4 regions of the Streptomyces sp. NPDC097640 genome follow, and region 4 is predicted to be linked to each of the others. Evidence: riboswitches for the same ligand, from Rfam matches in the RefSeq annotation. Region 4 holds a riboswitch; each other region holds the start of a gene.
What was found. A riboswitch is a leader RNA that binds a small molecule or an ion and turns the genes downstream of it on or off. The one in region 4 is predicted to bind cobalamin.
Positions count from the first base shown of each region.

Region 1: linked by a shared signal. The riboswitch ahead of ABTY62_RS39830 (CbtB domain-containing protein) and the one ahead of ABTY62_RS22850 (SCO2321 family membrane protein) in region 4 are both predicted to bind cobalamin.
Region 2: linked by a shared signal. The riboswitch ahead of ABTY62_RS45980 (cobalamin biosynthesis protein) and the one ahead of ABTY62_RS22850 (SCO2321 family membrane protein) in region 4 are both predicted to bind cobalamin.
Region 3: linked by a shared signal. The riboswitch ahead of ABTY62_RS14765 (ribonucleoside-diphosphate reductase subunit alpha) and the one ahead of ABTY62_RS22850 (SCO2321 family membrane protein) in region 4 are both predicted to bind cobalamin.

Region 1 covers NZ_JBEOSB010000035.1:56,699-58,888, forward strand. The annotation lists gene ABTY62_RS39820 (sortase domain-containing protein) at 1-54, shown strand, start outside; gene ABTY62_RS39825 (CbtA family protein) at 99-890, opposite strand; gene ABTY62_RS39830 (CbtB domain-containing protein) at 906-1,124, opposite strand; cobalamin riboswitch at 1,162-1,298, opposite strand; gene ABTY62_RS39835 (glycoside hydrolase family 6 protein) at 1,504-2,190, shown strand, end outside.
Region 2 covers NZ_JBEOSB010000052.1:8,801-10,990, reverse strand. The annotation lists gene ABTY62_RS45990 (inorganic phosphate transporter) at 1-153, shown strand, start outside; gene ABTY62_RS45985 (hypothetical protein) at 166-420, shown strand; cobalamin riboswitch at 579-778, shown strand; gene ABTY62_RS45980 (cobalamin biosynthesis protein) at 903-1,991, shown strand; gene ABTY62_RS45975 (cobyric acid synthase) at 1,988-2,190, shown strand, end outside.
Region 3 covers NZ_JBEOSB010000008.1:202,392-204,581, reverse strand. The annotation lists gene ABTY62_RS14770 (FGGY family carbohydrate kinase) at 1-671, shown strand, start outside; cobalamin riboswitch at 982-1,104, shown strand; gene ABTY62_RS14765 (ribonucleoside-diphosphate reductase subunit alpha) at 1,229-2,190, shown strand, end outside.
Region 4 covers NZ_JBEOSB010000014.1:86,081-88,270, forward strand. The annotation lists gene ABTY62_RS22845 (DUF5984 family protein) at 1-707, opposite strand, end outside; cobalamin riboswitch at 833-958, shown strand; gene ABTY62_RS22850 (SCO2321 family membrane protein) at 1,121-2,190, shown strand, end outside.

The sequences.
Region 1 (2,190 bases), on a different contig from region 4:
GGGGCGGGCGGCGGAACGGTGGTGGTGTCGGCGTATCTGACGGGGAGCCGGTAGGCGGGAGCCGGTGGGCGGGGAAGCCCGCCCACCGGGCCCGAGGGTTACGCCGCGGTCGGGACCGGGTCCGGCCGGTGCGTCGTCGTGCCGCGCTCGCGCAGGGCGCGGAGGCCGAGGGCGCCGAACGTGGCGCCGAGGACCGCCCACATCACCGCGTGCGAGGCGAACGAGAGCATCCGGAAGTCCCAGAGGAGCGTGGACTCGACGGGGACCGGGTCGGGGTTGTCGGGGAGGGCGAACAGGGCGAGGAGCACCGCGACGACGGTCGCGGCGACCGCCGTCTGGGCCACGGCGGGACCACGGCCCGCCGCCGTCAGCCGGACGTGCACCAGCCGGGCGAGCACCATGCCGAGCACGCCGATCGCCACCGCGGCGATCCACATTGCCTGGCGGTCGCCGACCGTGCCCGCGTCGCCGACGCCCGGCGGGTTGGCCGGGTAGCGCAGGCCTGGCAGGAGCGAGAGGCCGGCGAAGCCCGCCGCGGCGAGGGTGAGCGCGCGGGGCCAGGGGCGTGCGGAGGCGTCGGATCCGCGGTGGACGAGCGCGTGCGCGACCGCGAAGAAGACGCCGAGCGCCAGCCCGACGACCACGGCGGTGACGACGAGGCCGAAGTGCTGGGTGCCGCGGGAGAACAGCTCCTCGTGGTGGGTGACCGCCGCGGCCGCGGCGGCGTGCGAGTGCTCGCCCTCCTGGCGTTTCTCCTCCAGCCGGATGGCACGGTCCATCAGGGGCTCGGCCAGCAGCAGGGAGAACAGCCCGGTGGCGAGGCCCGCGAGGGCGCCCGCCGCCAGGCCCCGCCGGAGCAGGGGGAGTACGGGAACGTGACCGTCTGCCATGGGGTGCCGGACCCCTCAGTGGCAGGGGGCACCGAAGAGGTGCCGGCCGTCGTGCGAGAACTCGTGCAGATAGTCGCCCGTCGCCGAGATCAGCGAGCCGTTGTCGATGAAGACCGCGTACAGGGCGATGAGAGCGAGGATGACCGCGCCGGCCGCGATCAGCCAGTCGCGGGTGCGGGCGGTGGCGGCCGAGACGGCCGCGGGGTCGGTGTGCCGTGCCGTGTGCAGGGACATCCGCTGTTGCCTCCTAGTGGGGTTTCCACGCCCCTCAGCAGGAAGGAGAACGACGGCCAGTTCCTGACTCCCGGGAAGTGCGGCGCCGTTCGCGCGCGCCGACTCCTGGTCACAGTGGCGGGACCGTCCCGGATTCGCACCGGGTTCCTGTACGCCGTCGTCTCGTTGTGTTGACTTGTCGCATCGGAGAGTCCCAGGCGGACGGGTACCTGTCAACCGGGCCCGGAGGGGCCGCTTCGCGCCGTACGGGCGAATTCACGCAAAGGGCTGTGGATAACCCCGTGAGGGCCGGTGTGGTGTGTAAGCATGGTTTCGACCGGTCTTGTCCTACCGGGGGCCTGAGGGGTGTCCCCCGGAGCGTGCACCCAAGGGGGAGTGGATGTACGGGAGTTACACCGGCCGTCGGCGAGGGGCTGTCCGTGCCGGGGCGGCGGTGGGGGCGCTGCTGTCGCTCGTGACGCTCTCCGGCTGCTTCGGCTCGTCGGGTTCCGGGCGTTCCGATCGCGAGGAGGAGGCGATCGCGGCGGCGAGGCCCGCACAGCGGCCCAGGAATGTCGTGCCGTATTGGGTGAACCCGGACGGCGCCGCGGCCCGGCAGGTCGCCGCGTACCGCAGGAAGGGGGAGACCGTCGAGGCGAAGCTGATACAGAAGATCGCCGCGCAGCCGGTCGCGGAGTGGCTGGGGGTGGACGACCCGGAGGGCCAGGCGCGGGGGTTCACCGAGGCCGCCGTGTCGGAGGAGCGTGACGCGCTGCTGGTCTTCTACAACATCCCGCACCGCGACTGCGGCCAGTACTCGAAGGGCGGCGCCGCCGACGGCAACGCGTATCGCGCCTGGCTGGACAAGGCGGTCAGGGGCATCGGTGACCGGGCCGCCACGGTCGTCCTGGAGCCGGACGCACTGCCCCACGCGGTGGACGGCTGCACGCCCAGGCGGTTCCTCGAGGAGCGTTACGACCTGCTGACCGGGGCCGTGGACAAGCTCAAGGGGCTGCCCCGCACCAAGGTCTATCTGGACGCGGGGAATCCGCACTGGATCAAGGATCCGCGCCGGATGGCCGAGCCG
Region 2 (2,190 bases), on a different contig from region 4:
GCCGGGGCGGCGCCGGCCGAGCCGGTGGGCGTCGTCACCGCCGCCCTCCAGTCCGTGGCCCCGCCGCCCGCCGGGCCGGTCGCCCCCGCGCACGCCTCCTCCCCCTCCGCCACCCCGGCCGGCGCCTCCGCCGCCACCGGCAGCACCAGCTAAGGAAGTAACGCGATGAGCATCGACTGGGCGGCTCTCGGCCAGGTCTTCGGCGTCAGCCTCGTGGTGACCGTCGGCTTCGTGGGCGTCTTCACCCTCGGCATCCTCGGCGCCTCCCGCAAGCCCCAGCAGGCCGAGGCGGGCCAGGACACCGCCGCGGCCCCGGCGGGTGCCGGCGTCGGCGTCGGCCCCGCGCGCGCCGCCGCGTACGCCTGCTTCGCGCTGTGCGCGGCGACGGTGGCGTACGGCATCAATCTGATCGTGGCCTGACGGCCTGAACCCGCACGGCTCGGCCGTGTTCCAGCAGTAGCCGCGGCCGCCGGGCCGGGCCGCGCCGACCAGCGCGGACCCGCCCGGCGGCCGTGGCGTGTGCGGCGCGTGTGGGCCTCGGCACACTCGCGCATCCCGGGGCATTCGCGAGTTGACGGCCATTCGCGGCCCATGGTGGACTTCCCGAGCCAAACGGCGGCAGGAGAGGAAGCCGGTGAGAATCCGGCGCGGTCCCGCCACTGTCACCGGGGAGCGCTCTCCCATAGCCCGCACAAGTCACGGCCTCCGTACGGAGGCTGGAAGACCGGGAGAAGCGCGGATCCGGGAGCCAGGAGACTCTCACCGCCGGTCACGTCGAACCAGGGCGCGGACCCTGAGTGAGGACATACCGCCATGCCCGGCACCGCCATGCCGCCGACGCCGACCCGCCCGCGGCCCGAACTCCACGCCCCGACGCGCCGAGGCACGACGGCGGACTGACGATGGGTGCCGATCACGCCTCGTACGCGTGCGGCGCCGCCCTCGGCTTCCTCGGCGACCTCGCCACGGGCGATCCGCGCCGCGGCCACCCCGTGGCCGCGTTCGGGCGCGCCGCCCTGGCCGTCGAGCGGCTGCTGTGGCGCGACCACCGCGGATCCGGGGCCCTGTACGCCGCGCTGTGCGCGGGCGGCGCGGCCGCGGGGGCCGCGCTTTCGGTGCACGCCGTACGGGCCTTGGGCAGCGACTCCTCGGGTGGCCCCTCCCGCGCCGCGCACACCGTACTGACCGCCGCCGCCACCTGGGCCGTGCTCGGCGGGACCACGCTGGGCCGGGAGGCGCGCGCCGTCGGCGGCGCGCTGGCCACCGGGGACCTGGACGCCGCCCGGCGGCGGCTGCCGCACCTGTGCGGCCGGGACCCCCAGGCGCTGGACGAGCGGCAGATCGCGCGCGCGGTCGTCGAGTCGGTCGCCGAGAACACCTCGGACGCCGTCGTGGGCGCGCTGGTGTGGGGGGCCGTCGGCGGGGTGCCGGGCCTGGTCGGCTTCCGAGCCGTCAACACCCTGGACGCGATGGTCGGCCACAAGTCGCCGCGCTACCGGCGGTTCGGCTGGGCCGCGGCCCGGCTGGACGACCTCGCCGGCTGGCCCGGCGCGCGGCTCACCGCGACGCTGGCCACCCTGGCCGGGCCCGACCCGCGCGGCGCGCGGCGCGCCTGGCTGCGCGACGGCCACCGCCATCCGAGCCCCAACGCGGGCCCGGTGGAGGCCGCGTTCGCGGGCGCGCTCGGCGTACGGCTGGGCGGCACTCTCGCGTACGGCGGCCGCGTTGAGCACCGGCCGGTGCTCAACCCCGGCGGGCGGGCGGTGGAGGCCGCCGACATCGAGCGCGCGGTTCGGCTGTCGCAGCGCGTCGGCGCCCTGGCGCTCGGCGTGTCCGTCGGGGCCCGGCTGGCAGTGGGGGCGGCGCTGGGGCCGTCCCGTGCCCCACATGGCGCGCTCGCCCGCTGGGCACGGTCCTTGCGGACGGACGGACCCGGAACGGGACCTGGCAGGACGGCGCGGCCTGCGGCCGCGGGGAGGGACAGCGTATGAGCGGCATACCCGGCGGGGGCGCGACCGGGGCACAGGGCGGCGGCCTGCTCGTCGCGGGCACCACGTCGGACGCGGGCAAGAGCGTCGTCACGGCCGGGATCTGCCGATGGCTCAGCCGTAAGGGCGTCAGCGTCGCGCCGTTCAAAGCGCAGAACATGTCGCTCAACTCCTTCGTGACCCGCGACGGCGCCGAAATCGG
Region 3 (2,190 bases), on a different contig from region 4:
TCACCGACAGCGCGCGGATCGACCCGGCGGCCGACCCGGCGGGCATGTGGCTGTGCACGCCCGACCGGGACCGCTGGCTGCGCGGCATGCCCGCCATGGTGGGCACGGCGGCCCTGGAGTGGGTCCTGGAGTTCACCGGGGCGACCACCGCGGACCTGGAGACGCTGCTCGCCGACAGCCCGCCGGGGGCGCGCGGGGTGACCGCGCTGCCCTTCCTGTCGGACGCGGGCGAGCGCGCCCCGTTCGTGGAGCCCGCCGCGCGGGGCCGGTTGGACGGCCTGACCCTCGCCACGACCCGCGCGGACGCCGTCCGGGCCGCCTGCGAGGCCGTGGCGTACGCCGCACGCCACTGCCTGGAGGCCGCGGGGCTGAGTGCGACGCTCGCGGCCTGCGGGGGCGGTACCCGGTCCGCCGCCTGGACCCAGCTGTTCGCGGACGTCCTGGGGCGGCCGGTGCGGATCCCGGACGAGCCCGAGGTGGGGGCGCGCGGCGCGGTCGCGGTCGCCTGGCGCGCGTTGGGCGACCCGGTGGACGCGGCACAATGGCGAGCCGATTCGCGTACTGTCGTACCCGACGCGGAGCGCGCCGAGGCATACGAGCGCGGCTACGCGGACTACCGGGCCAGGCTGGCCCGTACCCTCGCGGAGTGGCGGGCAACGGCGCCCGCTTAAAAGCGACCCGGCGCCGCGCCGGGCCCGGCGCAGGCCCTTGCCGGGCCCCTGCCGGGCTCGCGCCCGACCGTCCGTGCCGGACCCGCACCAGGGCCGCGCCGGGGCCGTACCGGCCCCCTGCCGGCCTCTGCCGGGCCGCCTCGGGGCATGCCCCAGGGCCCGCGTCAGGCCCGTCCCGGGCCTGCGTCAGGCCCGTGCCAAGTGCGCGCCAAGACCGCGCCAAGTCCGGCACTGAATAGCACATTCGTACGAAACACTCCACCTCGCGACACAACATGTGGGGGCGCGTGCGCTCGCCACCACAAGATGTATGCTCATGCTCGCTGTCGCCGCAGGGGAATCCGGTGCGAATCCGGAACTGTCCCGCAACGGTGTACGCGTACGCTTTTGCGTACCCGCGAGTCCGAGGACCTGCCGACAGCCGTCTCATACGTCCGGGCCCCGCGGGTTGGGCCGATGGACGCTGTGCGGTATGCCCTTGGCGGTTTCGGCATGCCCGCACGCGCCCATCGCGTACCACCCGCCCGGCCCCCAGCCGAGCGAGGGAGAACACTTCAGTGACCATCGCGCCAGCCGATCCGGTTTCAGAGGCAGCGGCTACTCAGGCAGCGGACGACGCGCCCGGGACCGCCCTGCTGCGGACCCTGACGGAGCTCACCGCCGACCTGTCCGCCACCGACCCCGGCAAGGTCGCGGCCGCCGCCCTGCGCGGCCGCCATCCCGGCTCGGACGAGGCGGAGTTGCGCACCCTCGCGACCGAGGCGGCGGCCGGTCTGATCGCCGAAGAACCCGAGTACTCGAAGCTCGCCGCGCGGCTGCTGACCCTCGCCATCGCGGAGGAGGCGGCCGGGCAGGGCGCGGTCTCCTTCTCCGCCTCGGTGGCCGTGGGCCACCGCGAGGGCCTGATCGCGGACGGCACGGCCGAGTTCGTGACCGCCCACGCCGCCCGCCTGGACGCGCTGGTCGAGCGGGCGCTGGCCGACGGCGCCGACGACCGCTTCGGCTACTTCGGGCTGCGCACCCTCCACAGCCGCTATCTGCTCCGCCACCCGATCACCCGCCAGGTGATCGAGACCCCGCAGCACTTCCTGCTGCGGGTGGCCTGCGGGCTGGCCGAGGACCACTCGGAGCGGGCGCTGGACGACGTCGCCGAGCTGTACCGGCTCACCAGCACGCTGTCCTACCTGCCCAGCTCCCCCACGCTGTTCAACTCCGGCACCCGCCACCCGCAGATGTCGTCCTGCTATCTGCTGGACTCGCCGCTGGACGAGCTGGACTCGATCTACAACCGCTACCACCAGGTCGCGCGGCTCTCCAAGCACGCGGGCGGCATCGGCCTGTCCTACTCGCGCATCCGCGCCCGCGGTTCGCTGATCCGCGGCACCAACGGCCACTCCAACGGCATCGTGCCGTTCCTGCGCACCCTCGACGCCTCCGTCGCCGCCGTCAACCAGGGCGGCCGGCGCAAGGGCGCGGCCTGTGTGTACCTGGAGACCTGGCACGCGGACATCGAGGAGTT
Region 4 (2,190 bases):
GCCAGCCACCCCGCGCGGTCCCGGTGCTCACGGCGCAGCTGCTCCAGGTCCAGCTCGACGCCCGGCGGCGGCCCCGCAGCCGCCAGCTCGCCGATCCGCCGTTCCATCGCCTCCAGCAGCGCACGGTCGAGCTCGCCGACGGCGGCCACAAAGGCGCTGGTCGGCAGGGTCACCCGGCCCGTGGCCGGCGCGGCGAAGTCGATCTCGTCCTCGGGATCCGGCTGATGCGTCCAGCTGACATGCATGACGTCGTCTGCCCCGGCGACGGTCCGCCAGCAGCGGATGTCGGGCGCGACGCGCAGATACCCCGTGTTCAGGGTGCGGCCGCCGTGCCACTGCGCAGCGGCCTCGGCCTCCGGGGTGTCCTCCCAGTGCCAGCCGGAGGAGTCGCGGGCCACGAAGTCGGCCAGGTCCTCAGGTACCGGCTCAAGCGCAGCCGGCAGCAGCGCGAGCAGGTCCTCCCAGAGCCGGACCACGTAGTAGTCCGCATACGGATGCGCCGGGCCGGCGCCTCCGCCGCCCTCGCCGCCCCGCAGCCGCCGCACCGTGCGCTCGGAGTAGCGCAGCAGCTCGTGCTCGCCGAGGTCGATCACGTACCAGCCGTCGGTCAGCCCGAACCAGTGCAGCACCGGGCGGTCGCCCCGCCCCCACGGCCGCACCTCGGCCAACGGCGTCAGCCCGAAGCGGAACCGGATGTCCAGATCCATGGGAGGAGTATGCGCCCGCCCCGTCGCCCGCTCCCTCGCCCGCCCCCTCGCCCGCTCCCCAGCCCACCCCCAAGGGCCCGACCGCCGTGGTCCGGCCCCCGTGGGCGCCGGATAAGGTATGCGTGAAAACTTCATCCGCGTCCGATCGGGGGAAGCCGGTGAGATTCCGGCGCTGACCCGCAACCGTGAGTACGGGCTGTGTGCCGCAGGGCGTACGAGCCGGGACACCTGGTCGGGCGCACCGCAGGCTCCCGCCGCCGGCCCGCCCGGCGGCGGCACCGTCGAGGTATGCGGAGCTGAGCCCGGTGTCATCGCGTTCGCACGTCCCTCGGCGTGCGGGGTGGTTGGCCGTGCGCGGCCGCGTACCGCTGCCCAGCCACCGCCGAGACCCCCGACCGAGAGGCACCGTCGCCATGAACGTACGCCGCAGCGCCACGGCTCTGGCCGCCCTGGCCGCCCTGTGCACGGCCGCCGCCCCCGCCGCGTTCGCCGACGCCAAGCCCTCCCCCAAGCCGTCCGGCTCGGCGGCGCTGCCCAAGGGGCTGTACGGCGCCAAGGACCCGAAGTTCGACGGGGTGTGGCGGCAGTCGCTCGCGCTGCTGGCGCAGGACGCGGTCGGGGTGACCCCGGCGAGATCGGCCATCGACTGGCTGGCCGGCCAGCAGTGCGAGGACGGCGGCTTCGCCGCGTACCGGGCCGACGCCTCCGCCGCGTGCGACCCGAAGAAGGGCGAGTTCACCGACGCGACAGCGGCGGCGGTACAGGCGCTGGCCGCGGTCGGTGGGCGCAGCGCCGCGGTCGAGAAGGGCGTCGGCTGGCTGAAGAAGAACCAGAACGACGACGGCGGCTGGGGCATGAGCCCGGGCAGCCCGAGCGACGCCAACTCCACCTCCGCCGCCGTCGGCGCCTTCGCCGCCGCGGGCCAGGACCCGAAGCAGGTGAAGTCGGCCAAGGACGGCCGGACGCCGTACGACGTGCTGCTCGGCCTCCAGCTGGGGTGTGACGCCAAGGAGGGGCAGCGCGGGGCGTTCGCGTATACGGCGGACAAGGGCAAGCCGGTCGCGAACGACCTGGCGACGACGGCCGCCGCGCTGGCCACCGAGGGCAAGGGCTGGGTCTTCGAGCCCGCGGGCAAGGACGCCGGCAAGGCCCCGGAGCCCTTGGACTGCGGCTCGGGCGGCAAGGACGACAAGAGCGACAAGAGCGGGAGCGCCAAGCCGGCCCGGGTGACCGAGGCCGCGCGGGCCGCCGCCGCGTATCTGGCGGACACCATGGCCGGGCACGGCAGCCACTTGCTGTCCGCGATGCCCGGTGCCGAGGACCAGCCCGACTTCGGCGGCACGGCGGACGCGATAGTCGCCCTGGCCGCCGGGGAGCACAGCGCGACCGCGGCCAAGCCCCTCCAGTGGCTCCAGAACGAGAAGAACGGCGCGCTGGCGTGGGCGAAGGGCGACCCGGGGGCGCTGGCCAAGCTGGTCCTCGC